Regions from separate parts of the Bacillus spongiae genome, predicted to be linked through region 2. Evidence: a T-box and tRNA genes for the amino acid it is inferred to sense, from the RefSeq annotation. Region 2 holds a T-box; the other holds one or more tRNA genes.

Region 1 (15,050 bases), on a different contig from region 2:
CATACCCTTCCAAACTATCCGTAAATATATCAACTTCATTTGTGTTAAAAGATCTTTTCGATTTAACATCTATTTCCTGTATGAGAATGAAATCCGAATCTGTTTTCTTTAAAAAATGTTGCATATTATCAATATTGGTTAACACTTGCTCTTTACTACTTGCACCTGAGCCTTTTCCTCCGTCCATAAAAAAGTCTTGATCTTTATCTAATCCCCCATATCCAATATTAAAAATAGTTGTACTAAATGGAACTCCTTGCTTCAGCTCCGTTTGGTTGTTATTTTCAATTTCCAACTTAATTACATCTTCAGGAACCTCTTCAGTAATGGTCACATATGCTAAAAATAATGCAACAGAAAGACCTAGAACCCCTATTAAATAAACAAACCATTTTACTATTTTTCTCAACCTGAATGCCCCTTTTTACTATCTTGTTAGTATTTGATTATGATTTACTATTATAATAGTACTATTTACATATCATTATAAGATTTGATTAGAATAATTTCACTATTTTTTAGAAATATTCTTACTTTTTATATAGAAAATATAAGAATTAATGGATAAGTAATTTTGCCTAATTTGTAGAGGATAATTGAACTATTTCTATGTAATCATTAATCGTCAGCAAAAAGATATCTTACTTTTTTTCACCAAAGGTATCTTAGATTTAATGTCCCTTCAGACTCTCCCTGCTAAATCCTTATCCTCGTCTCGCTAGAATAATATCATTCATTAATAATATTATTATTCAACAATATCAACCTTACAGTATCACTAGACTTGAATTCCCGTCTTTATCAATTTTAGCTTTTAACATTGTGGGGGAAAGTAAGTTTCTTTTCATTCCTGTAGGATCTAATCATCTTTATTGGAATTCATTGATTTTGTAAGGTAGTAAGAAAAGTATTTTTCAACATTCATACTTGAATATTTACTACTATAGTGGATAAGTAAATAAAATATAAACACTGTTATGAAATATAAGACTTCCCACCAGTTGAACTTGGTTAAGATTGATACAATTAAAATAATGATTAGAGAGAATAGTAAACTAACCTTTAAACCTCCTAGTTCATGCTTTCTAGATAATAAATATCTATATCGCTCTTTCTGCATCTTTCCTATTTCGTTTTTAAAGAAATATTCGTCTACTGCTATCTCTTTATCAAAATACTTATCCCACTCTCTATATTTAGGAATGACCCAAGATAAAGAATGGTGTACTTGATTCAGTAAGTACCCTAAAGGAACCCCTATAGCCGTTAAAAAAGCTCCCAGGGCAATAAAGTTGACCTCTTGCGAAAGTTTCACTATCTCATCTTTAAATTCAAAAAAGATAAAAGGTCCGGTAATCATGATTAGTATCCAACCTGGTATACCCCATCTGACTAAATATTTCGTATCAATATTCATATCGGTTTCTCCCTTCTATATATTAACTTAAAGAGCTCTCTTATTTTTGACAACTTAAGGAATCCCCAGTAACACAAATATTTTAGTAAAACGTCTTATAAGACAAGGGTTGTGTATCCAACCTTTATTCTTCTAAACGAGTATTGAATTATTCATACTGCTTTTTCTTCCACATTATTTCACCCTTTCCTTTATATTTTTTCTATTTCAATCTACACCTCTCAAATTAAGAGTCTACACCACACATTTAAACCAATTCTTCATTGTTACCTGAAGACCAAAACATTATACGGACGCAATAAGTCACAGATATCTACCACTTACGCCTTTTAACTATTTAAAGTGAATGACTCAATATTTTTTGTCAGAATATTAACCTTTTTACTGTACGTGTATTCATTACACATACTTCTACTTTAATTATGTATTACTTAACTATCTATGTATATAAATAAAGAATTTTCACCTTACATTCTTGGAAGGTCTAGCCATTTATTAGGTGAAGCTTTCTTCATAATTTTATACCGTTGTCTAAGAATGTTTAGAAGCCTTATTCCATTATCTAGCTCAACTCATTAAATAAAGAGCTTCTCTATTACAGAAAAGCTCCGTATTCTTTCATCACGCTATAGTTTATTATCAATATTTATAGAATCGTTTCAAACCTCTTCATACCAGTCCAATGCTTTTCCTTCTATTTCTTTTATGAGACGCTCTTTACCATTTATATATGATTCAATATCATAAGGATATTGTTTGGCTAATTTTTCTTTCAATTCGCCATAACTCTTCTTATCATCTGGATGTTTCCTTAAGTAATCTCGAAAAGCTAAGTGTCTCTTTATTTCTTCACTTCCTACCTCATAAATATGAATATGGTGGGAGCGGTTGTCTCCACCTTTTTGAAAGTATCTTCGTTTAGGTATTCCATTCTCTCCTTTAGGGTCATATCCAATGTCTTGCATTTCTTGATAATGCTTGTCAACGAGGTCAATGTCTTTTACAACAGGCATGATGTCGATGACAGGTTTTGCTTTTAACCCCGGTACTGAAGTACTACCAATATGATGAATATCTACAATTTCATTTCCAAAAATAAGCGAAAGTTTTTCAACTTCTTCCGTAAACATGGAAGACCATTTTTCATTATATGAACTTACTTCAACCCTTCTCAAAGTAACACCTCTTTTTAAAATCTAGGTTACATACATTCATTTCCCTCTTATGTCGCATTAAAGAACTAATCTCTTCGTTTATAATTTAACCAATGTATCCATTTCAAAATGGAAGATAGGCTCATAGGCTCCTGAGTGCTTTGTCTATTCACATAATCGTATTGCCTGAATCTTGTTTATCTGCTAAGGTTTTAATCTTTGAAACCTGTCTCATGCCAATTTGTAGCCTTCACTAAAGCTTTTGCTGCCTATTATGTATGGTCATAAATTTCAAATTCGCATATAACCCTAACCCACATGCGTTAAATCAAGAATGCTAATTGCTAGCTATTCGGTTAATTTCTTTTATAGCTTTTGATGATTGAACATAGTTCAGCCAGCTTGTTTTAATCGTAATCTGATTTTTCACTATAATCTCAACAATATCCATATCTTTTAATTTGGTATTCATCGTCTTTATCACACCGTTAACTTTAACCTCGGACGTTTTGGCTGCCAATGTAGTGTTTAAAAAGAATGCAAAATCAAGGGCAGTAGAACCTTCCGGTAATGTGACTATGTCCATGTTAGGACTGCAAACTGTAATATCCTTTTGCAACAGTTCAAAGGATATAAGTTCATAGAATTCAATAGGGTTATTGGAAATCGCCTTAACTGATTTAATCGAATCTCTGAGTATTTCTGAACTAAGGGTTTTTACTTCTTCGGTTGTTGCACCTCTTAATCTACTAAATATTCCTTCTTTATCGTTACTTTTTATTTTAATTTCAATGTTTACGTCAACATTATTAATCCAGACCGCTGTCCTTAAGCGACTAGAGAACATATGTTTCTTCACCGCAATTTCATCATGAAAGCTGTTTTCAACAGGATTAAATAAACTATGTATTACACCTAATAATGCGTAACAATTAAGTGAAGTATTAGTGATGAGCTCAATTGTGAAGAGATCAGAAAGTGGCGATTAAAACCAATCTATTTTCACCGGAATTAAGTTTTGATTGTTTATCTCAAGTTGTTGAGAACACAAGGTAACAGTATTAGTAAATATGTGTTTATCGTTATTTGTTAGTTTCTTTACTTCAAATGGCTTTTATTAAGAGTTGTTGCTCTTGATCTGTTATATATTTTGCCTTTTTCATTAAGGATTCTTTCCAATTGAAAACCATAGCACCTTCTCCATTTTCATTTTGGATTATTATAACACCTTTAAATGCAAGAAAGGTAGTTCTCTATAAACTCCCTTAAACATAGTATCCATTATTTCATTCTCTCCTTGCTGGTGAATGAAATAAGAAAAAATCCTGCGAAACTTCAACAGGATTGTTAATTATACTCTATTAAGGTCAACGTAGGTTCTTGCCAACATAGCTGTTAAATCAAGAAAGTACTATCCATTAAGACTGTGAATCATCAATTTTAGTAGTAATCCATAAAAGTATAATATCCCATCATTACTAGTGCTAATTCATGATTTCGTAAAACATGAGAATTTTTTATTTATGGAAGGAGTATTGATTAATCTTCCAAATGTGATTCGAATACTCTTCTATTGTTCTGTCACTTGAAAAATAACCTGAATTAGCAATATTTTCGATACTCATCTTCCACCATTTTTCAGGCTTTTGAAAGGTTGCATCTACTTCTTGGTGAATATCAATATAGGATGCAAAGTCCCTTAGTACAAAATAATAATCATTTTCAACCAATAGAGAATCAAAAATCGGTTCAAATTCAGATTCATCTTCAGAAAAGAAACCATTTACAAGCTGGTTTACAACCGTATGAATTCGTTCGTCTAAATGGTAATATTCCATCGAAGAATATCCACCTTGCGAATAATACCTTAATACCTCTTCAGCAGATAGGCCAAAAATAAAAATGTTCTCTTTTCCTGCCCTCTCCAAAATTTCAATATTCGCTCCATCTAGCGTACCAACGGTTAGTGCACCATTCATCATAAATTTCATATTTCCCGTTCCCGAGGCTTCTTTGCTTGCAGTTGAAATTTGTTCACTAACGTCAGCTGCTGGAAAGATTTCTTCTGCTACGGACACTCGATAATTCTCTAAAAAAATGATTTTGATTTTTTCTTTAACCATCGGGTCTGCATTTACTTTCTTTGATACGCTATGAATTAATTTAATAATCTTTTTTGCATAATAATAACCAGGTGAAGCCTTTGCTCCAAAAATAAATGTCCTTGGTAGCATATTGTACGTAGGATCTTCTTTTAAACGGTTATATAAATACATAATATGAAGTACATTTAACAACTGGCGTTTATACGCATGCAGCCGCTTAACTTGAACATCAAAGATTGAGTTAATATCCACAACAATCCCATTTTGTTGATAAATGCGATGAGCTAATTTTTCTTTCTTCACCCTTCTAACTTTTGCCAATTCTTGTTGAAAAGAACTGTCACTAGAAAATGCATGAAGCTTCGTTAAATGATCAGGTGATCGAATCCATTCAGAGCCGATTGTTTCAGTAATTAACTGAGCTAACTCTGGGTTTGCCTTTAACAGCCACCTTCTATGTGTAATCCCATTTGTTTTACTATTAAATTTCTCTGGACTGAATTGATAAAATAAATTCATCTCTCTCTTTTTTAATATTTCTGAATGTATTTTGGCAACACCATTTACACTGAAGCTTCCTGCAATCGCTAGATGAGCCATTTTTACTTCACCGTGAGCAATAATGGCCATCTTTTCTATTCGATCCCATTCATTCGGGTATGATTGCCACAATTGATGACAATAGCGTTCATTTATTTCATTAACTATTGAATAAATACGTGGTAATAACGGCTGAAAAATACGGACAGGCCACGTTTCAAGTGCTTCAGACAAGGTGGTGTGATTTGTATAACAGAATGTTTTCGTGACAATATACCATGCATCATCCCAGTTCATTTTATACTCATCTAGCAATAACCGCATTAATTCAGGGATCGCTAAAACAGGGTGTGTATCATTTATGTGGATTACAACGTATTCCGGTAGCTTCAATAAGTCGTCATTTTTTGTAAGATATGAATCAACGATTGTACGTATACTTGCACATACTAAAAAATACTGTTGTTTCAATCGAAGTATTTTACCTTCATCATGGGTATCATCTGGATATAAAAACTCTGTAATGGCCTCAGTATCTCTTTTGTATTTCATCATGTCTTTATGAGGTTGGTAGCGTGCAGGCTCTGCACTCCATAATCTTAATGTGTTTACAGTTGAATTCTTATATCCCACTACAGGATTATCATAAGGGACAGCACTTACATATTCTGCGTCTCTATGCTCAAACCGAAGATTTCCCTGATCGTCAACAAATGATTCAACCCTTCCCCAAAATGGGACATTTACAGTCAAATCTGGCTTTCTTACTTCCCATACGTGCCCGTGTCTTAACCACTGTTCAGGTAATTCAACTTGATAGCCTTCAACAATTTTCTGTTCAAATAATCCATGCTTGTATCGAATTCCACTTCCATGCCCAGGAAGATCAAGAGAAGCCAATGAGTCAAGAAAGCAAGCAGCTAGCCGACCTAATCCTCCGTTTCCTAATCCAGCATCCGACTCAATTTCTTCTAAATCATCTAAAGTAATACCTAAATCTTGTAAACCATCTTTTACAATTTCATAGATTCCTAAATTAATAAGGTTTTGACCTAATAGCCGACCGAGTAGGAATTCAATTGATAAGTAATACATTTGTTTTTGATTTTGAAGTCGATAATGCTCATTAGTATGAATCCAGTTCATACTAATATACTCTCTTATCATATTCCCTAATGTATGAAATTGGTCACGCTTCGTTGTATGAGGAAACGGTTTTCCATAGCTCATCTCTAGTCTTTTTAAAAATGCTTCTTTGAAATCAGTTTTATCAGAAAACATGACTCTCACTCCTAGATATGAGCTCCGCATAGAGCTGATTATATTTATAAGCAGACTGTGCCCAACTATTATCAAGTCTCATTGCTTGTTTAACAATTTTTTGCCACTTCTCTGGCTTATGATAATAATACAGTGCTCTGCGATATGTATAGAGCATGTCATGTGCATTAAAGTGGCTAAATGAGAAACCGTATCCCTCTTCTGTTTCTTCATTAAATGATTTCACCGTATCATTTAATCCACCTGTTTCACGAACTATTGGGAGTGTACCATATTTCATCGCAATCATTTGTCCTAAGCCGCATGGTTCAAATTTCGATGGCATCATAAACAAATCTGCACCTGCGTAAATACGGTGTGCTCGACTCTCATCAAAGCCAATATGAGCTCTTACTTTCTCTGGATAATCTCTTTCCATCTGACGGAAAAATTGTTCAAATTCATACTCACCGGAACCTAATAACACCCATTGAATATCTTCATGCATCATTTCATGAAATACACATTTAATTAAGTCTAATCCCTTTTGTTTTGTTAAACGTGATATTAATGCTATAACTGGTACATGATCTTTGACAGGTAATCCAAATTCCTGTTGGAGATTTCGTTTATTCACCGCTTTCCCGTCAAGGGAATTTACATGATAAGGGGAAATATATGGATCATATTTCGGGTCATATAAGCTATCGTCAATTCCATTTAAAATTCCGAATAGCTGATCATTCCTTTGCTTTAACACTCCATTAAGTTTTTCCCCGTAATATTCCTGTAAAATTTCATTCCGATACGTAGGACTAACCGTTGTGATATAATCCGATGAAAGTAATGCCCCTTTAAGGAAATTTACATTCCCGTAAAACTCTAAGTGTTCAGGTGTGAAATAATAGCTATCAATTCCTAATAAATCAGTCATAACTTCCTTCGGAAAAATACCTTGAAATTGGAGGTTATGAATTGTAAACAAGCTTCTCATAAAATGATAGCCGGGACGATGAACGTACTCTGCTCTTAGTAAAAATGGGATCATGGACGTGTGCCAATCATGACAATGAAGCACATCAGGGAAAAAATCTAGATAGGGTAAACTTTCTAAAATTGCTCGATTTAAATAAGAAAATCTTTCTCCATCATCATAATGGCCATATAATGTATCACGATGGAAGTAATACATGTTATCTACAAAGTAATAGGTGACTCCATCTAAAGATAACTGTTCAATACCACAGTATTGCTTTCTCCACCCAATTTGTACGTTGAATTCAGTTACTTTTTTCATTTGTTGCTGGTATTTTTGAGATATTTCTTTATACTTTGGCATAATTACTCTTACATCTGTGCCTAACTTTATCAATTCTTTTGGTAACGACCCTGCTACATCGGCTAAACCACCAGATTTAATAAAAGGCACACATTCTGATACCGCAAATAATACTTTCACGAGTTCATCAACTCTCCTTGAATAATTCCCTTCCGAATAACAATTGGTTCTTCGGGAGTTCCAATTAATTTAACATTATCTTGTATCTTTACATCTTTATCTAAAATGACAGATTCTAAAACACAATTCTCTCCAATTTGACTTTTTTGCATTACAATACAATTTTTTAATGATGAACCCCTACCTATTTTGACTGAACGAAATATAACACTACGATCAATAGTACCATCTATTAAACAACCATTCGCAACCATGGAATTCCTTACTATGGAATGCTTCATATATCTAGTTGGTGGTTCATCCTTAACCTTCGTGTAGATTGGGTTATCCGTTTTAAATAATTCCTTCCATGTAGAAGTCTGTAATATTTCCATATTCGCTTCGTAATAATCAATAATACTTTTTACTTTCTTTACATAACCGGTGCTTTCGTATGTGTTAATGCTATATTCACTGTCCATAAGCACATCTTGCATACATGTATAACCAGTATGTCCTCTGCTTTCTAGTAACGAAATTAGCAGTTTAGTTGAGAGAATAAAGATTTCTAATGATTTTCCTTTTTGTTCTACTACAGTAATATCACATTCTTCGGCAATATGCCGATCTAAAATTGCCTTAAAATCTAAATTACTTATGCTATAACAATTACTTATCACAACAAAATCTTGATGGCTTCGATTAAAATAATCCATATGATGAGCAAAGTGGTTAAATGAACCAGGACCGTCCTCTATTGTCTCTAGTGCAGGTGCTGGAAAGAAAAATAGTCCATCTCGTTTACGGTCTAGATCCCAATTTTTACCTGAACCTAAATGATCCATTAAGGAACGGTATTGATATTTAGGAAAAATAGCTACACTTTCAATTCCCGAATTCACCATACTAGATAGTACAAAATCAATTAAGCGATATCGACCAGCCAAAGGAACGGCAGCTAAAGAACGATGTAACAATAAATCTTCAAGTGTATCATGAAATGTTGTAGCATCAATCACGCCAAGCATTGCTTTATTCATATTCTCTCCCCCATTATTTTGAAGTGATTATACTTCCTCCATATGTGACAGTAAATACTCTTCTGTAACTAAAATAACGTCCTCTTCACTTTCTTCATTTGCAATAAATGCTCCTTCAGGAACGTGAACATTACTAGGAACGATTGCATTTTGCAAATAGGCTCCTTTTCCAATTACTGCTCCTGGCATAACGACAGTATTTTTGATGACAGCATCTTTCTCAATTTCTACTCCGTGAAAGAGCACTGAGTGAATAACCATGCCCTTTACAACACATCCTTCATTAACAAGAGACTCTGTCACAACTGCATTTTCTGAAATATATTGTGGCGGCTGATTAGGATTAACAGAGTATATGCGCCATGAATGATCATATACATTCAAATCACAATCGTCTCTTAATAAATCCATGTTTGCCTCCCATAAACTTTTAATCGTTCCAACATCCTTCCAATAACCTTTGAAAGGATAAGCTTTTAATTTTTTGCCATCTTCAATTAACATCGGAATAATATCCTTTCCAAAATCGTTACTAGATTCCGGATTACGTTCATCCATTTCCAGATACTCTTTTAACAAGGACCATTTAAAAATATAGATGCCCATTGAAGCTAAATTATTTTTTGGATGATCAGGCTTCTCATCAAACTCTAGTATTTTAAAATCTTCATCTGTATTCATAATCCCAAAACGACTTGCTTCTTTCCATGGGACCTCAATAACAGAGATGGTGGCGTCCGCATCAGAATTAGTATGATAATCTAGCATTTTAGCATAGTCCATTTTATATATATGGTCTCCTGATAGAATGAGCACATGCTCAGGTTCATATTGCTCAATATAATTTAGATTTTGATAAATAGCACTAGCCGTACCTGTATACCATTTAACTTCTGAAGATTCACTATAGGGAGGTAATACCGTCACCCCTCCATTTTTTCGATCTAGATCCCACGCGCTCCCAATCCCAATATATGTATTTAAAACAAGAGGTTGATATTGAGTGAGCACTCCCACCGTTCTAATACCAGAATTCGTACAATTACTTAAAGGAAAATCAATAATCCTATATTTCCCACCAAATGGTACGGCCGGTTTTGCAAGGTTTTTTGTTAAGGAACTTAGTCTACTTCCCTTCCCTCCAGCTAATAGCATTGCAACACACTTCGTTTTTCCCATACGCTTATTCTCCTCTCTCTTGATTAACAGGATAAAGATATACAACAGCGAAAGGTGGTATTGTTAGTTCAACTGTTTTCGGTCTCCCATGGTATGATTCATGTACTACTTCAATATCGTCACGATTTACTTGCCCTGATCCACCAAATAATGCATCATCACTATTAAATAGCTCAATGTAGTAATCAGCGTTTGGTACACCTACTTTATAATGGTGATAAACCTTGCTAGTAAAATTACATATAACGACGACAAAATCGTCTTTTTTCTTTCCTTTCCTTAAAAAGCTCAAAATGCTTTGTTCATAATTATGAACATCGATCCACTCAAACCCTTCTGATAAATGGTCCTTTTCAAAGAAAGGTTTCACTTCTTTATATAAATTCAATAACTCTTTAACATATGCATTAAAAGCACGATGCATGTTATATTTTTCTAGATGCCAGTCAATTTGATCTAAATCTTTCCACTCAGAGAAGGGAGCCAATTCTGAACCCATAAATAATAATTTTTTTCCAGGATGTGCTACCATATAACCAAATAAAAGGCGTAGTTGTGCAAATTTTTGCCAATAGTCGCCTGGCATTTTATTTAATAATGATTTTTTTCCATGAACAACTTCATCATGTGATAATGGTAAAACGAAGTTTTCTGAAAACGCATAAAGTAAAGAGAACGTTAAAAGAGAATGTACTTGCTTTCGATCATTTTCATGTGTTTCCATGTACTTCAGAACATCATTCATCCAACCCATGTTCCATTTATAATTGAAGCCTAGTCCTCCATAATGGACAGGAGATGTTACTTGAGGCCAGTCAGTAGAATCCTCAGCCATCATTAAAGCATTCGGTTCATATTCAAATACAGCCGTATTAAGTTTCTTTAAAAACTCAATCCCCCCTTCGTTAGGAATGAGTTGATCATGATCTTGATTGGCTTTATATAATATCTTCGCTACAGCGTCAATGCGAAAGCCATCAATATGAAATTGATCTAACCAGTATCTTGCACTTGATATCAAAAAGCTTTGTACCTCTTTTTTTCCTAAATCAAAGTTGGCGGTACCCCAATCATAATTCTCTCGGTCCTTTTCAGTAGCATATTCATAAAGGTGTGACCCATCAAATTGGTACAAGCCATGATTATCTTTACAAAAGTGACCAGGTACCCAATCCAAGATAACGCCAATGTTATGCTTGTGACATTTATTCACAAAATACTTTAATTGTTCAGGTGTTCCATAACGACTCGTTGGTGAATAGTAACCTGTACTTTGATATCCCCAAGAGCGATCGAAAGGATGCTCTGTAATAGGCATTATTTCCACATGTGTATATCCATGCTCTACTAAATATGGAACAAGGTCGTCTGCTATTTCTTGATAGGTATAAAACATCTCTTTTCCTTTAATCTTCCATGTTCCAAAATGAATTTCATAAATAAACATCGGCTCATCATAAGCGGGCTTCATTTTTCTTTTTAATAGCCACTTTTCATCCTGCCATTCATAATCTTCATCCTCGGAAATAATTGCTGCTGTATTGGGTCTCCTTTCAGCATAAAAGGCAAATGGATCAGTCTTTAACTTCGTTTGTCCATCTTTCGTTACAATTTTGTATTTATAAAGATGACCTTTTAATGAAGTTTGGTGAACTGCAAACCATATTCCACTGTCGCTCACTTTTTTCATCAACAATTCGTCTGCATTTTCCCCCCACTCATTAAAAGTTCCAACTACTGATATAGCTTCAGCATTTGGGGACCAAACACAAAATGTAGTAACTTTTCGACCATTATGGTTATAGACATGTGATCCAAAAGTGCGATGCGCCTCAAACAATTGGCCTTCATGAAATAAATGGATATCAGTTGAACTTGGATTACTATTCGTCATTATCTTCACCTACGCAATTTTATGTACTAATGAGTGTATTCTTTTAGAAAAGCTTATCTCCTTTAAATATCCCTCCCTAATTTCCGACAGAAAACTACACCTTTACAACGAAACAATGTACATAATAAAAGGAAAACGGTTACATTTTTTTAAAATGTAGAAAGTTGACGAAAGAACTAGAAATGTATTTGCATAAAAAAATTACTTTATTAGAAAAGTAATTTTCGTGTAAATGATTGAAAACGGTTACAAATAAATCATCTTTAACTTTAAAATTTTTCTGTTTGATTTTGTAATATATGAATTGAAACAACTATATTTTTCTCAACATTTCCTTGGTCCTACCTCTATCAAACTCACTCATTCATCCATCAAATAAAAAAATAGTTGTAGAGCAACCATTCGTTTTGTACTTCCTCTTTTAAAATTAGTAGAAAAGAAGTACAAACCGGCACACGCTTTACGTTTAAACAAAGAGGTTTTATATTGGGTAAGTAATTATATATTTAATAATAATGAATTGGGTCTAATTAGTTGATTCGTAATAACAGGGTTCTGAAGAAACAGTTTAATGTACTGATGTCACAGAGGGATTACTTTAAAGGTAAGATAAGTTAACAAACGTCAATAGAACAGGAGGTTTCTCATAAACGGGGTATTTGTAAAAGCAATGAAAAATAAGAAATGACGTCAAATCATAATGTTTCTCTTTGAATACGTATGTTTGATCAAGATTTTTTATCAAGGCTCAGTATTTTGCAAACAATATATAACCATTACATTCATTCAATAATGAATAGTTGAACCAACAAAAAAAGCTATTCAATAGAATAGCTTTCAATGACCCGTACGGGATTCGAACCCGTGTTACCGCCGTGAAAGGGCGGTGTCTTAACCGCTTGACCAACGGGCCAATTAATACTGGCGGAGAAGGAGGGATTTGAACCCTCGCGCCGGTTACCCGACCTACACCCTTAGCAGGGGCGCCTCTTCAGCCACTTGAGTACTTCTCCATTATGGCTCCGCAGGCAGGATTCGAACCTGCGACCGATCGGTTAACAGCCGATAGCTCTACCACTGAGCTACTGCGGAAAACTATGGTGGGCCTAAGTGGACTCGAACCACCGACCTCACGCTTATCAGGCGTGCGCTCTAACCAGCTGAGCTATAGGCCCATTGGAGCGGGTGATGAGAATCGAACTCACATCATCAGCTTGGAAGGCTGAGGTTTTACCACTAAACTACACCCGCTTACTATTTTTATGGGGCGGCTGATGGGAATCGAACCCACGAATGTCGGAACCACAATCCGATGCGTTAACCACTTCGCCACAGCCGCCAACATAAAATGGTGGCTCGGGACGGAATCGAACCGCCGACACATGGATTTTCAGTCCATTGCTCTACCAACTGAGCTACCGAGCCTTATTTCATGTTACTATAATGGCGGTCCGGACGGGACTCGAACCCGCGACCTCCTGCGTGACAGGCAGGCATTCTAACCAACTGAACTACCGGACCAATGTATTGCGGGGGCAGGATTTGAACCTGCGACCTTCGGGTTATGAGCCCGACGAGCTACCAGACTGCTCCACCCCGCGACGATAAAATGTATTTCCTTTTATATTCATTTTAAATAAATATAATAATGGCGGAGGAAGAGGGATTCGAACCCCCGCGCGGTTTAACCCGCCTGTCGGTTTTCAAGACCGATCCCTTCAGCCAGACTTGGGTATTCCTCCGAATAATATGGTGGACCTTGTAGGACTCGAACCTACGACCGGACGGTTATGAGCCGTCTGCTCTAACCAGCTGAGCTAAAGGTCCAAGATCAATGAATAAAAATCCAATATGGTAGCGGCGGAGGGGATCGAACCCCCGACCTCACGGGTATGAACCGTACGCTCTAGCCAGCTGAGCTACACCGCCATATTATAATGTTTAATTGGTGGAGCCTAGCGGGATCGAACCGCTGACCTCCTGCGTGCAAAGCAGGCGCTCTCCCAGCTGAGCTAAGGCCCCAAATCATGATGTTCTTAATGGTCGGGAAGACAGGATTTGAACCTGCGACCCCTTGGTCCCAAACCAAGTGCTCTACCAAGCTGAGCTACTTCCCGTTAAATATAATAGCTCGTAGAGCTTTTTTGACATTTTATAATGGCGCGCCCGAGAGGAGTCGAACCCCTAACCTTTTGATCCGTAGTCAAACGCTCTATCCAATTGAGCTACGGGCGCGTATTATAATGGTGCCGAGGACCGGAATCGAACCGGTACGGTAGTCACCTACCGCAGGATTTTAAGTCCTGTGCGTCTGCCAGTTCCGCCACCCCGGCACAGAGTAGTTATGGAGCGGAAGACGGGATTCGAACCCGCGACCCCCACCTTGGCAAGGTGGTGTTCTACCACTGAACTACTTCCGCATATTTAAAATGGTGCGGGTGAAGGGAGTCGAACCCCCACGCCTTGCGGCGCCAGATCCTAAGTCTGGTGCGTCTGCCAATTCCGCCACACCCGCATGCTTTCTAATAAAATGGTGAGCCATGAAGGACTCGAACCTTCGACCCTCTGATTAAAAGTCAGATGCTCTACCAACTGAGCTAATGGCTCTTAAAACATCCTAATGAGTTCTTTAAGTGGTGCCGGCAAGAGGACTTGAACCCCCAACCTACTGATTACAAGTCAGTTGCTCTACCAGTTGAGCTACACCGGCAATTATGGTGGAGGATGACGGGATCGAACCGCCGACCCTCTGCTTGTAAGGCAGATGCTCTCCCAGCTGAGCTAATCCTCCATTTTCCTGGCGACGTCCTACTCTCACAGGGGGAAGCCCCCAACTACCATCGGCGCTGAAAAGCTTAACTTCCGTGTTCGGTATGGGAACGGGTGTGACCTTTTCGCTATTGCCACCAGATTTTTTAAAAGACAAGTATTATTATACCGCTTTTAATATATTTTTCAAGAGTTTTTTTAAATTTTACCCTCAAAACTAGATAAAGATTGATGAAGAGTGAGTAATCACCGTT
Region 2 (15,050 bases):
ATGATTAGTATTTTATGAACAATAAAGAGATAGATTGCTACTTTATTATTACAGGTAGTAAGGAATAGAAAGCTATACGGCTGAATTACTTTTAAATGGAAAGAGGGAGTTACTAAAAAACGACTTAGAAGGGCCTATAGATGCTAGACACTGAATTGGATTAAATGATTGTTCCAAGTTGTTCATATTTTTATGGATTTTTGAAATAATTCTTATAAAATAAAAAGCTCTCGACAATCATTAGGTACTGTAAGGGCTTTTGCCTATTTTCTAATATTAATTTAATCTAACTCGTTTTTCGACTTTTCTACCCTTGTTATGTCCTCCACCCTTTGGATCTGCAGTCTAAGGTAATGTTTTTGCCTCCAACTCACTTCAAGCGTATTTACACCGTTTGTTAGCAATTGATGGGCTTCCCAATAGAAACTATAATGCTTGAAGAGTTGGTCATCCAAGATGAAATGGGTTATTTGCCTTGAATTTTAAAAAAATTGACTTTCAAGTTACTATTAGGTATATACTTTCTTTTGTAATGAATTACAGGAGGAATGATACAAGTGGTTGAAACACATGAAGGTTTAAAAAATCAACCAGTTAAAAAAGTATTTATAAATTATTTTTTTCCATCGTTATTTGGGTTGATGCTAATGTCGGTGAATATCCTGGCTGATGGTGTGTTTATCGGTAACGGAGTGGGATCAGATGGGCTTGCTGGTGTAAACCTTGCTATTCCGTTGTTCTCACTTATTTTCTCGATTTCCTTGTGGATTGGCATTGGTGGGGGAACGATGTATTCGGTGAATATTGGAGAAGGGGAAGTGGCGAAGGCAAGGAGTGTATTTTCGCTAGCCACAACTAGTTTAATGGCTCTGATATTAATTACAGGTGTCATCGGATACTTTAATGTTAAAGAAATTGCGTATTTGTTGGGAGCTAATGCTGATACTCTCTCTTTTACGGTCGAATACTTAGAGGTATTGTTTCTGCTTGGTTGGATCATAGCTTTACAGCAGTTAATTAGTATCTTTGTCCGCAATGATGGCAGTCCTACTTTATCAATGGTTGCCCTCGGCATGACTGCAATTGTTAATATTGGCTTAAATTATTATATGATATTTATTTTAGAGCTAGGGGTGTTCGGTGCTGCGCTTGCCACTGTCCTTGCAAGCTTAATTGGTTTAATTGTGCTCTTGCTCCATTTTTTCAAGAAGTACACGAATTTACGTAAGCTCTCGTTCCAGTGGTCATGGAAAATGTTGAGAAGAATTTTCCTAATTGGATTTCCAAGTTTTTTTTCTGAAGCAGGTACGCTTGTTTTTATGGCTGGTTACAATTTAACGATTGTAGGTTTACTTGGAACGGACGGAGTGGCTGCTTTCTCAGTCGTTAACTATTTGCACGGCTTCTTGTTCCTATCATTTTTTGGAATTGAGTCGGCACTTCAGCCAATGATTAGTTATTATCATGGTGCAAAAGAAAAAGGACGTATAATAGAGAGTTTGAAGATTGGTGAGAAGGCTTCCTTCACCTTAGGGTTGTTTCTGCTTATTGTCGGATTTGTTACTGCTCCTATCCTGGTTTCGCTCTTCGGTTTAGAATCCGAAGAGGTCCGCAAACTTGCAATTCAGGGAATACGCTTGTTTTTCATTGGGTATGTATTTCTTGGTTTTAATTTTGTCTATATGACATATTTTCAATCGATAGGTGAGATTCGCAAATCTACAATTATAATCTTTTTACGCAGTTTCTTCTTTCTATTGCTTCTACTGTGGCTATTACCAAAACTCATCGGCATAGCAGGTGTCTGGCTTGCAGTACCACTGGCGGAAATACTCGTTGCACTACTGCTTGTCTTTTTTACGAGAAAGCACGTAATGATGCAAACTGGACAAAGAAATTCCTCTGTTTAAGCGCTGTTAAAGCTAATAGTTATTGGAAGTATGCAATGTTAAGAATTAATTGGGAATTAAAAGCAAGATTTAATTGTTTTTCAATAAAGTCGCACTGTTTAACCCCTTTAGATATGTTATCTAAAGGGGATTTCCGTTAAACTTGTGTATTAATACAAGTCTAGTAATCTCATTCGAAAAATTCTTTTACTTGTTGGTACATATAATTTTTATTTAACCAGAGGGCTTGCTTGACCATATAATTATCTGTCAAAATATCTTTCATATCCTCAGGTCTATTCTGCCAAATTGCAGGAGAGGGTAGTAAATCTGAATTTATACTTTCATGATAATCCGACTCCCCAGCTGAAGGTCGAATGTGAAGTATCTGAGGACCACTCACTTGGCTCGGCAGGTTGTTCTCTATTTCGTAACCTTTCTTATTTTTGGCACTTATCTTTACACATTTAAACGTTAACTCGACACCACTAATGAGAGCTTGTTTAATTAATTCCCATGTTTTTTTTACTGTACCCATGAGTTCGTTTTCTGGCATATACCAAAACTTTGCACCTTTAAATATCTCCCCTTCTGGTGTTTTCTCGTAAACGACTAATAAGAATTTTGTTGTGGAAAGATAGTCATACACTCGAGTATCTTCCCAATCAAGGGTACTAATATCTTTAATAAAGCTAACATCCGATCCAAGTTTAAAGCCTTGAGTTGTGAGTCTTCTTTCGGATGCTTTCTTTCTCTGATTTGATGCTACGGTAATTATTTTTACAGCAATTCCAGCTTTCTTAAACTCATCTGTTTTTTCTAAATCACCTTTTAGATTAAACATCTTCTGTGCAATTAGCCGTGAACTTGCTTTGTCATTCTTTTTTTTAATTCTAACATCAAATTTTTCTGCTAAGCTTTTTTTATCCATATTGTAGAACGGTTTAAACTGATCAAGAATGATTTGTTCAAACGTTTTGTGTTTTAACTCGGATAAATTTTTTATGACATGCTCTTCAGTATCAAATTGTTTAGCATCAATTTTTTTATGTAATTCAGGATAGTCACTTTGATAAGAAGCGTAAGTTATTGAACTCTTTAATTCTCCCTGTACAATTCGCTTCGTAATTTCCTTCATATACGTTGGCCTTAAAGAAAAAGCTCGTCTATGTGCTTTCTTATCACTAAACGGTTGTGTTGTTTGGTTCTCTGCAGTTTTACTTCCTTTGGTCACTGCCCCAAGGTATTGTGTCATACCTTCGGAAATGTCCTCAGCCCTCCCCTGTCGAATCATATTCATTATAATGTTCCAATCATTCTCAATGATTGCCCAATCATCGTCTAATAAGTCTTTCAAATTAAAAAGAATAGAGTGGGTTATTAAGAAATCTGGGTAGGTTGGGTATTCCTTTCCTTCGAATTGTAAATAATCAACTGGATTATATTTATACAACATTAGTTCTACAAGCTTTGACTTTTTTAAAAAGGAAGAATTCTGGAAATCCCTCTTGTGTTCTTCATTAAAATCAAAAATGTTAAGAACTAGTCTTTCTTTGGCACCCCAAGAATTTTCGGTTCTGAAAAATTTAAGCCCAGCACATTTGAGTTCTACACCTAGATTATTGAAATCAGCCTCAGGTCGACTGTTATTCGCTAGCCCGAACCAATCTTTTTCAATTGCATTTCCAAGCCAACCTTTATTTCTTGGACTAGCATACCACTTATCGACATTCTCCTGTGTGACAAGCTCCTTTATCATTTTACCAACGGCAGCTTCACCACGTTCTTTTACCTCTCGAATTGTTTTATATTCTCTATCCATCGTTATCTCCCTAATAGAAAATTCTAATTTTTTGTTCAAATTAATTATAAATTACCTTCAATTTTTTGTCTGTATAGGTTATAACAAACCAATAAAACAATGAAGCATTCCAGGAGGGAGCAAAAAGTATGATTATACTACGTTTGAATGAAATTATTAAAGAGAGAAAATGCGCCAAAAGGATTTAGAAAAGCTAGTGTGCCTCGTGAAAGTTCTATTAGTGATATGGTTTGGGGCATCCGTACTACAGTGAATTTAGAACAATCCCAGAAGGTAAAGGACGGTTTGGAAATTACCAATTATAAAGAAACTTTTGAGAAAGTTGAGTAAAAAGTGAAAGTCTAAGTATAAAGTATTTTCAATGTTTGACGGGGTTAGAGGCTTCCTAGTAGGTCTTGATAATGCTAACTTAACAATCAAAGAACTGTTTTTTGAAATAACAAACACAAATCAATTTGAACCATCCATAAATTACTAGATGCCTTTGAAGTAGAGGCTGTAATTATCCGCATGTTCAACACAGTAATGATGATATTATGCAGGTCTCAAATAAAATTTCGAGGAAATGAAAGCATAAGTTGTTTTCTCTACCAATTTTATATTCATAGTAATTAGTTTCTCCTTTTTAAGTAAAACACAAAATATAATTCTGTTTAATTATAGGTCGTACACCTTTATATTTTGTCCTGCTCGATTATGACTGCCATTAGTCAATTAACCCAATATGAATACACTAATAAATATCCCGAACACAATCCATACGCTAAGTTGTTTATCAATTCTTTTATTAAGAAATTCAAAATATGCTTCAGCTTTTCTTAAAATATAGTTGAGAAATAAACAGATTAGAATAATACCTGAGAATTCAAGCCAATTTTCATTATTAAATAATGGCACAATAAAATTAATATACAATCCAAAAAATAGTAAACCGACCAATAAGCTTAAAATAGTTAATACTCTCATTTACTCCATCCTTTCTTGTACAAATTATATTACTCTCCTATTTATAACACTCAATTTACACTGCTAAAAGCATCAGCAATTTTATATCTTTTATTTTGGGTCACAGCTACTTTCTAGTAAGAGATGTGTGCCCTATTCATTTTATCTATCTTTACCATTGTTGCTTAAATGGTTAGGGAAACGTTGAAGGTCCTTCTTTGCCATGTTGATGCTTCCTACATCCCAGTGAAAATTTAATAAAGTCTACTTAGTGTTAACCTATCAGTTGACTGAGAAAAGGGATTATAATTTAGTACCAATAGAAAATGTATTGAATTATTGAACCTTTAAACATTTAATATTTCCCATCATTTTTCAGAATCAATTAATAGTATATTAAGAAAATTGACAGAGATTATTAACTTCTCTTACGTACTATTAAATGGTGAAAGTGATAAATCCTTACGATGATCATTCAACCATAGTAGAAGTTATTAAAGAAGGGAAATTTTGTAGTTTATATGAGATGTCAGTCTTTTTTATTGTGTAGAAGGTTGGGAGCAAAAAGCTTTTATAGATGATTTCCATAAATAGATCTTCATAATGTACCCTCCTATTAATTACCCACTATTGTGTATTGACCAAAAATAACTGAATAATGGTTAATCCACATAAATCATTAATAGCCTAGACTATTCAAAACGATAGAGTGAGGAGGAGCTGTTAGCAAAAGGAGAAGCTCAAAATAAAATGTTTCACAGTCTGTTTCTCTTACTTAGATTTGAAAGGTATGACTTATAACAATCTTAGGTATTGTACAGCTGGACGAAGGTTAATGGTACATACTTGAAAAAATGACAGTGGGAAACTAGAGGAAACAACTTATTTACTGAACAGGAGAATGCTTGTAGAAAGAGATGATGATGTTGCAGGGGTAATATGATGAAATTCATTTTCTATTAGGCGTTGTACATTAAGCAATTGTTCGATGAATTATTAGCGTATGCTGATAAAAAAATGTAAATAAAACTAAACTAATCTCATTTTTTTCACTTTATTAACTTCATTTAATTTACGGCTGTTTTCATTTTCGATAGGGAATAATTCTTCACTTCATCATGGAGTGTGAAAGAAATGGTTTCTTATACCATTTATAGTAGCATTCTATAAAATAAAATCAAAAAATTATCTTTTTAAATGATCAATAAAGGAGAGAAAAAAATGAAGCTTAAAAAAGTGCTATCTGCTTCACTTATTGCTGGAATGTTATCTACTTATTATTCACCTTCAACACAAGCAGAATCTTTTGAGTTTATTTCTGAGCAAGAAAGTAACAACGTAATTGAAAATGCGAATATTGTTACCATTAAGCCATCGTATGATGATGATCAAAATGTAACCAAATTTACAGGAGCGTTGTCTTCCCACGACGATGTAGATTGGGTAAAAGTAGTTTTTCCAGATCAACCTGGTTCTAAAAATATAGGAACCTACAATGGCATCGCAGATAAGGTAGGGGATGGTGAATTTGACTTTATTAAATTAGAAGTCTATTACGAAGAAAACGGACAGCTGGTGAAGTTCGATGAACATACTCAATATGAAGATTTGCCAAATGTTGTATATTTACGCCAGAGTTTCTTAACTCCGAAACGGTATATTAATGAAAGGTTTATTAATGTAAAATATGCGGTTCCTTTAAAATTCGATGCAAACGCTCTAAGTAATCCTTCAGATGATTTAATTGACACGGATGTATCAGAAGAGAATGAAGCGGGAGTAGAGAGTGAAACAGCAGAAGAGAATGAGGTGGCAGTAGAGAGCGAAGCACCAGAAGAGAATGAAGCACCAGAAGAGAATGAAGCGGAAGTAGAGAGTGAAGTATCAGTAGAGAATGAAGTGGCATTAGAGAGTGAGGCGTCAGTTCGTTCAGATGGACCAATTACCATTTTTTCTGAACAAGAAAGTAACAACGTTATAGAAAATGCAAATACCATTACAGTTAACCCATTGTATGGAGGTGCTGAAGCTGGAAATATCACTAAATTTACTGGAGCGCTGTCTTCCCATGACGACGTAGACTGGGTAAAAGTAGTTTTTCCAGATAAACCTGGATCTAAAAATATAGGGGCATACAATGGCATCGCAGATAAGGTAGGAGATGGTGAATTTGACTTTGTTAAATTAGATATTTATTACGAAAAAAATGGTCAACTTGTGAGGTTCGACGAAAATACGGAGGACTCACCGAATATTGTGTATTTACGTCAAAGCTTCCTATCTTCGAATTCATTTATTAATGCTAGATTTATAAATGTAAACTATACATTCCCATTAACATTTATTGAAGATCTACATGAATCGAATAATTATATTGGTTCTACAGTTCAAGAATCAGAATTTGCTGTTATTCCATCTGGAGAAAAAGTACGTTCAACATGGACAAGTCAATTTGATCATTACGATAATTTTGCTATAACAGACGGCGCGCCAGACGGTATATTATCTTTTGAAGTTGGTTACTCGAATCATGACTTTAATTCTTGGAAAAACACTAATAGAGCGGTTTTCTATACTGTTTATGCTGTAAAAACAGATGGTTCACTTGAGAGAGTTTTTGCTACTCTGACTGCAGGTATTCCAAATCAAGTTTATAAATATTCTTTAAATGTAAACAATCCAGAGTACACAGGCACGTATATTTTAGAATTAACAAATACCATTGATTCAAATAGTGAATACACAGTTAAAATGTCCTTTCAGAATAAGTAAAAGAGATATAGTTTCGTTTCCCCTTTGGTTCTAGTTGGCCGAAGGGGTGTTCTAATACCTGAAGGACTTCACACGTTAAAAGTAGTATAGGATACAACCACTATACACACAAAGTACGGAGCTTGAAAACTATGTATATTCGCGGATATTTATTTATTGAGCTACAAAAAGCCAACTCCCAAAAAATAAGGAAGTTGGCTTTCATTATAGTGTTCAACTGAGGGGTGTTTCAAGAATGTATACATAATTAAAAGAAAAAAATTAAGAATCATTTGTACCTAGCTTCCCAGATACTTTAGATCCACCCTTTTGATTGCTACGGAACCAAAATAAAAAGGGGATGAGTAGTAGTGATAAAATGCCTCCGGTCAAGGAAAGTGTTGTATAACTGGAATGTGCTACAACCATACCAGATAGTGCTCCTCCAGATGCACCAGCCAAAGCAATCAAGACATCAACAGATCCTTGCGTCTTAGCTCGTGTAGAAAGGTCTGTCGAATCGATGATGAGTGCTGTTCCACTAATTAAACCAAAATTCCAGCCAAGTCCGAGCAATGAAAGAGCAATAATGAGGCCTATTAGTGAATCAGCAGGTGCGACTGCCGCGAGACCGCCAGCAGCGAGTAAAGTAGCACCTGCAGCAACGGCCATTCCGATACGCCCAATTTTATCGACAAGAATTCCTGTGACGAGAGATGGTAGGTACATTGCTCCTATGTGAAAACCGATGACGAGTCCTATTTTGGTTAAGTCATGTCCATTATTCCCCATATGGATAGGGGTCATAGTCATAATGGCAACCATCACTATTTGTGTTAAGACCATAATGGTTGTCCCGGCGATAATTCCTCGTTTGTTGATTGCTTGCGATTGAGAAGTTGTTTCTGGCTGTTCACTTTCTTCTGTTTCCTTCATTTTGGAAATCGCTTTTGCGACATTGAAAGGGTCAGGACGCAGGAAGATTAATAGCACCAGGCCAGCTAGGGTGAAGGCAACTCCAGATAGAATGAAAGGGCCCGATAGAGCAGCGAAGCCTATTGACGTAGCAAAATCACCCATTACATCCACCAAGTTTGGACCGGCTACTGCCCCTAATGTTGTGGAGACCAATGCCACACTGATTGCGGTTCCTCGCTGCTTAGGTTTTGCAAGGTCTGTACCTGCATAACGTGCCTGTAGGTTTGTTGCGGTTCCAGCTCCATAAATGAAAAGGAATAGGAAAAACAGGAAAATATTATTGATTGCCGCTGATATCACAATTCCAAACCCTCCGAGACCACCAGCAAAGAATCCTGCCGTGAGTCCAAAGCGTCGTCCAAACCGTTGAGAAATCCGTCCTACAAGTAGAGCGGATAAAGCAGATCCCAAAGTAATCAATGCAACGGGAATCCCTGCAAAACTATCCGTGCCAAGCATGTCTTGCGCAAGGAGAGCGCCAACGGTTATTCCAGCTGCAAGTCCAGCTCCTCCAAATATTTGTGAAATGACGATGATAATCAATGTTCGACGATATAACATTTGTTGCTTTTCTGGATGATCAATATAGCTTTGTAATTGATCGGATTGAATTTCTTTAGCGTCAGTATTTTTTCTATATGACATTACATTATCCCCCTTTTGTTGGAATGGAATCTCAATTTAAATCCTTTTATTAAAAATCGATTGAATAAAGATGAGTACTCTTTTAAATGTCTTTTTTGAGGTGCAAACAATTTAATCATTACATCATTAGACTACTCTTTATAGTAGATTGTTTTGTTATCCTTGTTATTGAACGTGTTCACTTATTACGATAAGAAGGAAACGTCCAATAGCGTATGGATTTTCTTGAGCTCTTTGAGAAAAGCCACTTGAAGGAAATGGTCAATGGGCTTCCTTAAAACGTAGGAATGAGGACTCTAAAAGTGAGGGGAAATAACCTATTGAAAACTTATAGACATCATTCGTACGTGACTAAAAATTGAGCCATTTATTCTTATGTGTCTTTAATTGAGCATACGTATAGACAAGGTAGAGCAGGTGCTTATAAAAAGAATGTAGTGAAAGCAAGTATTTCATCCATTAGATGAAATTGGTGGGGGACAGAAGAAAAATGTTTAGTAATCTACACTCACGTTAATCGAAGAGTAGGGATGTTTGCTGTGCAAGTTATTACATTAACACAATTTGAAGTAGAAAAGAAGTAAAAAAGACTAGAGGGTCTTTCATATGAACAGAGTTTTGTTCAGGTGTACGATATTCCTTTTATTTATAAGTAGGAAACGAGTAGTAATCAAACGTTTGTTTAAAAAAAACCTCTCAGGAATACTATTCCTAAGAGGTTGGTTTTAGTTGAATTTATTTTTGCAATCATCGTTCTTGTTAGGACAACTTTAAAGAAACATTAATCCATTCATCTCCAAATTTCACTTTGAGTAGTTGTTCGGATTCTGGTAAGTTGTCAAAGTGGAGGTGCTGAACAAGAACATTTTCTTTTATTAGGCTTTCAAAGCGCTGAATGATTTTTCTTGTATCCTCAGTTGCTGAAATGGTGATTGAGATATAGCTTTCAACAGGTAAATTGATTTTTCTTCGTGTATCTTGTACTGCTCTAATTAGTTCTCTAACTTGACCTTCGTCAATTAAATCAGGTGAGAGTTTTGTATCTACTAGGACCTTTAACTGGTTGTCACCCGCTATCTCGAAGCCAGAGGAAACGACATATTCAACGTGGATATGCTCTTTTAGTAACGTTACGGTTTGGTCCTCAATCGTTATGGTTAGCTGCCCGTTGTCTAAGAAGCGTTGCTTTTCTATTTCATTTAGACGACTAACATATGTTTTGACTGCATTTACCCGCTTCCCAAATGCAGCACCTGCCGTTTTAAAATTTAATTTAAGGACTGCCGAGTTGTACAAGGATAAGTCTTTAGTAAAAAGAATCTCTTTTATATTTAATTCGTCCTTTATGATTGTATTATAATCATGTAATAGCTGTTTTTCTTCATTATTCCAAACGACAATTTGCTGCAATGGTTGTTTAACCTTAATGCTTTTTGTGTTCCGAATACTCCGGCCTAGTTCCACTATTTTTAAAATCGATTGCATATCCGCTTCTAAAGCAGGGATAATCATGGATTCGTTTGCAGTTGGATAGTCTTGTAAATGAACGCTTTCTTGATGTAACTTCAAGTGTATATCTTCTGAAACATACGGTACGAAAGGAGCTAGCAAGCGACTAATCGTTGTCAGTGCTTCAAACAGTGTGGAATGGGCTGCTCGTTTATCTTCTGACAGGCCAGATGCCCAAAAACGAGTCCTTGATCTCCTTACATACCAGTTGCTTAATTCGTCAACGAAAGAGGCAATCTCACGTGTAGCGAGTGTAAATTGATATTGATCCATAAAGCTATTAACAACCTTCATTGTATGGTGAAGGCGTGAAAGAATCCATTTGTCTAAAAGATCTCTCTTTTCTATATGGTGTCTATCATAGTTAAACCCGTCAATTTTTGAGTATAGGTCATAAAACTTATACGTATTATTTAACGTATCAACCAATTTTGATTTAGCATCTTGAACGATTTTTTTGGAAAAACGTTTAGAATTCCATGGTGAACTATCGACTAAGAATGCCCAGCGAAGTGCATCAGCACCATATTCCTTTATGAGGCTAACAGGTTCTAAAGCATTTCCTTTACTTTTGGACATTTTTTGCCCGTTTTCGTCGAGAATATGTCCAAGTGATAAGACGTTTTTATAGGGCGCTTTTCCTGTAAATAAACTAGATACAGCAAGCAGGCTGTAGAAAAAACCCCTCGTTTGATCAACCCCTTCAATGACGACATCTGCTGGAAATTGGGATTGGAATTTTTCGATAGATCCGAATGGGTAGTGATGTTGTGCAAATGGCATCGAACCGCTATCAAACCACACATCGATCACTTCTGGTGTTCTCTCCATAACCTCATTACATTTGGGACATGTACACTTCACTTCATCAATGTAGGGCTTATGCAACTCAATATCGCTCCTGAGCTGGGTTGTTGCTATCTTTTGTAGCTCTGCAATACTGCGCGGCGCTTCCTCGTGGCGACAGTGAGAACATCTCCATACATTTAAAGGTGTACCCCAGTAACGGTTCCTACTTATATTCCAGTCCATAAGATTATCAAGAAAATGGCCAAATCGTCCATCTTTCATATGCTCTGGATACCAGCTAACCGTTCCGTTGTTTGCAAGCATTTCTTCCTTTATAGACTTCATATTGATAAACCAGCTATCCGTTGCATAATAAAGCAGTGGGGAGTCACATCTCCAACAATGTGGATAACTGTGTTCATATTTCTCTTTGTGATAAAGTAATCCAAGTTCAGAAAGCATTTTGATGATGTCGACATCACAGTCCTTGACAAATTTTCCTGATAGCTCAACCACCTCATTCGTATAACGCCCCTGCTGATCGACGACATTAATAAAGGATAGGTGGTTTTGCTGGACGGTTCTATAGTCATCTTCGCCGTAAGCTGGGGCAATATGGACAACACCTGTACCGCTATCTACTGTCACATAATCTGCTAATACTATTTTGTGTCCTTTCTCTACAGCCACATAGTTAAAAGGAGGTTCGTATCGTTCTCCCTCAAATTCATGGCCACTATGTTCACTTAACACGGTTATATTTTCGCCGAGCACTTTATCCACTAATGATTTGGCGACGATATAGGTCACATTTTCTTTTCTTGCACGTACATAAGTTAGCGTTGGATTCATGGCAAGGGCAACGTTTGCTGGCAATGTCCACGGTGTTGTCGTCCAACCTAAGAAATATTCCTCTTTCTTGTTAAGCCGTTTGAACTTTACGGTAGCCGATAAATCTTTTACATCTTTGTAGCCCTGTGCTACTTCGTGCGAGCTTAAAGATGTTTGGCAACTAGGACAATAAGGGGAAACGCGATGTCCTTTATACAATCGTCCATCCTTGTGAACGGTACTTAAAATATTCCATACACTTTCAATGTACTCATTGCTTAAGGTTAGATAAGGACGATCCATATCTACCCAATAGCCAAGCTCTTCAGTAAATGAACGCCATACCTTCTCGTAAGCGAAGACACTTTCTCGGCACTTATCAATAAATTTCTCCACACCATATTGTTCAATCTCTTGTTTTCCTGAGATTCCGAGTTGCTTTTCAACGCCCAGTTCAACGGGAAGTCCATGTGTATCCCAGCCGGCCTTTCTCTCTACTTGAAAGCCTTTCATTGTTTTATAACGAGCTACGACATCTTTTACCGTTCGTCCGAAAGCATGACCAACATGGGGAAGACCATTTGCAGTTGGAGGTCCTTCATAAAAGACAAACGGCGTTTTACCGTCTCTTAATTGAACGGATTGTTTAAAGGTATTAGCCTCATTCCAATAGTTGCGTATACGTTCCTCACGCTGGACAACCGTTTCTAATTCTTTCTTTTCGTTAGAGTTCATGGATATCGCTCCTATATAAGATTAAAAAAGCACACAAAACCCCGTCCCAAGAAAGGGACGGGGTTACCGCGATACCACCCTAATTCTATTGATCCGATCAATAGCACTTAGCAACGTACAATCATACGTGTTCCTTTTAACGGTAGACACCCGGTTAGACTTACTACTATTCAGCCTAACTTCTCAGAGAGGATTTTCACGTTACACTCAAACACTGACTTGCACCAATATGTCAGCTCTCTGTGGATCAAGACGAAACGTTACTCTTTCTCATCAACGAATTTGTGTGCTTTAATTGGGATTCATTTTAACAAACATATAATCTTATATCAAGTGTTTTTTGGAATAATTTCCACCTAAATGTAAAAAGGAACAGGGATGACGATAATCTATAGATATGCTTTCGTTTTATTATTATGATGCGAAAACTCGAAACTCTTGATCAATTTGATGTATAATAATCTATGAAAAAAGGTGAACGAATCAATTACAGAAGTAATGGGAAGACATTGATTCAAGAAGAAAGCGAGTGTGGATAAAATGGGTCGTAAGTGGAACAACATAAAAGAAAAAAAAGCGTCAAAAGATGCCAACACAAGCCGTATATATGCTAAATTTGGTCGTGAAATATATGTCGCAGCAAAGCAAGGCGAACCGAACCCAGAATCGAATCAAGCGTTAAAAGTTGTATTAGAACGAGCGAAAACATACAGTGTGCCAAAGCATATTATTGATCGTGCGATTGAAAAAGCAAAAGGTGGATCTGAAGAAAACTATGATGAGCTTCGCTATGAAGGCTTTGGTCCTAACGGGTCTATGGTCATCGTTGATGCCTTAACGAATAACGTGAATCGTACAGCATCCGAAGTGCGTGCAGCCTTTGGGAAAAATGGTGGAAATATGGGTGTGAGTGGTTCTGTTGCGTATATGTTTGATGCAACAGCGGTTATTGGCCTTGACGGAAAAACAGCAGATGATGTACTTGAAATATTGATGGAGGCAGATGTGGATGCTCGAGATATCTTTGAAGAAGAAGATACTGTTATTATCTATGCTGAACCTGACCAATTTCATGCAGTGCAAGAAGCATTGAAAAATAGCGGAGTAACAGATTTCACTGTTGCTGAACTTACGATGCTACCTCAAAGTGATGTTACTCTTTCGGCGGATACGCTAGCGCAATTTGAAAAAATGATTGACGCCTTGGAAGAATTAGAAGATGTTCAACAAGTGTATCATAATGTAGATATCACTGAATAAAGACTCTTCACTATGAACTAACGATAAATGCCTTCTCGAAGATATAAGAAAAGTTTATCTTCGAGAAGTTTTTTTTGTAGCCATGTTTGAACTTGGGTTAATTTTGTGGACATAAAGCCTTTCTGTTAGCTGTGTTGTAAATAGGTGTCGTGCTAAGATACAAAGGAGAATAAGAAAATGAAGCGATAAATACACTTCTGCCGATTGAATAATGGGGTGTTTTCCATTATGATGTTTGTAACATTCCTACGAAAACCACAACATTGTGAAGATGTTGAACCTATGTTTCATAATGTATATTCTGCTGAATAAGTATGAAGGTACCAATTATTTTGTAAGGTTTTACGTAGCCTCTGGACACCTCATCCATGATAAAATGTATAATACATTTTCTAAATTCCAGACGATTCTTTCCACCTCTAGATGTAGACAGCTTTCTGTTGAAGTACATAAGGTAGATAGTAGATGAAATCTTCTTATATTGAGGTGAGTAGGTTGGCTGAAATGTTTTTGAACCATATTGATGAGTGGGGCGTATGGGGGATTTTTTTATCTTTGTTCATTGAGGGCAGCGCTTTCCCATTTATAGGGACGTTCTTTATTGTTACCGTAGGATTTGTGTTAGAATTATCGTGGCTTAGTGTTGGTCTAATTTCGATATTAGGAAGTATGTTTTATGCACTCGGCAGCTACCTTCCTTATTTTATCGGCTATCGATTAGGTCATTCGGTTGAGCTGAAATTGAGTAAAGAAAACCGTGAGAAGTTAGAAAAAACAAGAATAACTTTTGGGCGGTATGGTATATGGGGAGTAGCGATTGCTAGCCCGCTTCATTTTGGAAACGTCGTTCCTTTCCTCGCTGGTATGTCCAAAATGAACCTTAGTAAGTACACTCT

What was found. A T-box is a leader RNA that pairs with one kind of tRNA and senses whether it is charged. The one in region 2 lies ahead of ileS (isoleucine--tRNA ligase), so its partner is inferred to be a tRNA-Ile.
Region 1: it encodes a tRNA-Ile, which carries the amino acid that the T-box ahead of ileS (isoleucine--tRNA ligase) is inferred to sense. The anticodon was not compared.

Annotation. Positions count from the first base shown of each region.
Region 1 is NZ_JBBAXC010000031.1:8,703-23,752, forward strand. Features, by position in the region: gene WAK64_RS21445 (endonuclease/exonuclease/phosphatase family protein) at 1-409, opposite strand, end outside; gene WAK64_RS21450 (BA5345 family protein) at 860-1,417, opposite strand; gene WAK64_RS21455 (GrpB family protein) at 2,077-2,592, opposite strand; gene WAK64_RS21460 (TGS domain-containing protein) at 2,909-3,190, opposite strand; partial or broken gene WAK64_RS21465 (nucleotidyltransferase family protein) at 3,341-3,538, opposite strand; gene WAK64_RS21470 (glycogen/starch/alpha-glucan phosphorylase) at 4,089-6,497, opposite strand; gene glgA (glycogen synthase GlgA) at 6,487-7,935, opposite strand; gene WAK64_RS21480 (GlgC family sugar phosphate nucleotidyltransferase) at 7,932-8,954, opposite strand; gene WAK64_RS21485 (glucose-1-phosphate adenylyltransferase) at 8,982-10,133, opposite strand; gene glgB (1,4-alpha-glucan branching protein GlgB) at 10,138-12,027, opposite strand; tRNA gene WAK64_RS21495 (tRNA-Glu) at 12,869-12,940, opposite strand; tRNA gene WAK64_RS21500 (tRNA-Ser) at 12,950-13,040, opposite strand; tRNA gene WAK64_RS21505 (tRNA-Asn) at 13,045-13,119, opposite strand; tRNA gene WAK64_RS21510 (tRNA-Ile) at 13,126-13,202, opposite strand; tRNA gene WAK64_RS21515 (tRNA-Gly) at 13,205-13,278, opposite strand; tRNA gene WAK64_RS21520 (tRNA-His) at 13,291-13,366, opposite strand; tRNA gene WAK64_RS21525 (tRNA-Phe) at 13,377-13,452, opposite strand; tRNA gene WAK64_RS21530 (tRNA-Asp) at 13,472-13,548, opposite strand; tRNA gene WAK64_RS21535 (tRNA-Met) at 13,555-13,628, opposite strand; tRNA gene WAK64_RS21540 (tRNA-Ser) at 13,677-13,769, opposite strand; tRNA gene WAK64_RS21545 (tRNA-Ile) at 13,778-13,854, opposite strand; tRNA gene WAK64_RS21550 (tRNA-Met) at 13,880-13,956, opposite strand; tRNA gene WAK64_RS21555 (tRNA-Ala) at 13,974-14,049, opposite strand; tRNA gene WAK64_RS21560 (tRNA-Pro) at 14,068-14,144, opposite strand; tRNA gene WAK64_RS21565 (tRNA-Arg) at 14,186-14,262, opposite strand; tRNA gene WAK64_RS21570 (tRNA-Leu) at 14,272-14,360, opposite strand; tRNA gene WAK64_RS21575 (tRNA-Gly) at 14,373-14,447, opposite strand; tRNA gene WAK64_RS21580 (tRNA-Leu) at 14,458-14,542, opposite strand; tRNA gene WAK64_RS21585 (tRNA-Lys) at 14,559-14,634, opposite strand; tRNA gene WAK64_RS21590 (tRNA-Thr) at 14,662-14,737, opposite strand; tRNA gene WAK64_RS21595 (tRNA-Val) at 14,743-14,818, opposite strand; rRNA gene rrf (5S ribosomal RNA) at 14,823-14,938, opposite strand.
Region 2 is NZ_JBBAXC010000024.1:12,831-27,880, forward strand. Features, by position in the region: gene WAK64_RS20095 (hypothetical protein) at 1-1, shown strand, start outside; gene WAK64_RS20100 (MATE family efflux transporter) at 549-1,910, shown strand; gene WAK64_RS20105 (MutH/Sau3AI family endonuclease) at 2,080-3,711, opposite strand; gene WAK64_RS20110 (hypothetical protein) at 5,878-7,428, shown strand; gene WAK64_RS20115 (MFS transporter) at 7,690-9,030, opposite strand; gene ileS (isoleucine--tRNA ligase) at 9,790-12,894, opposite strand; T-box leader at 12,945-13,180, opposite strand; gene WAK64_RS20125 (YebC/PmpR family DNA-binding transcriptional regulator) at 13,435-14,154, shown strand; gene WAK64_RS20130 (DedA family protein) at 14,620-15,050, shown strand, end outside.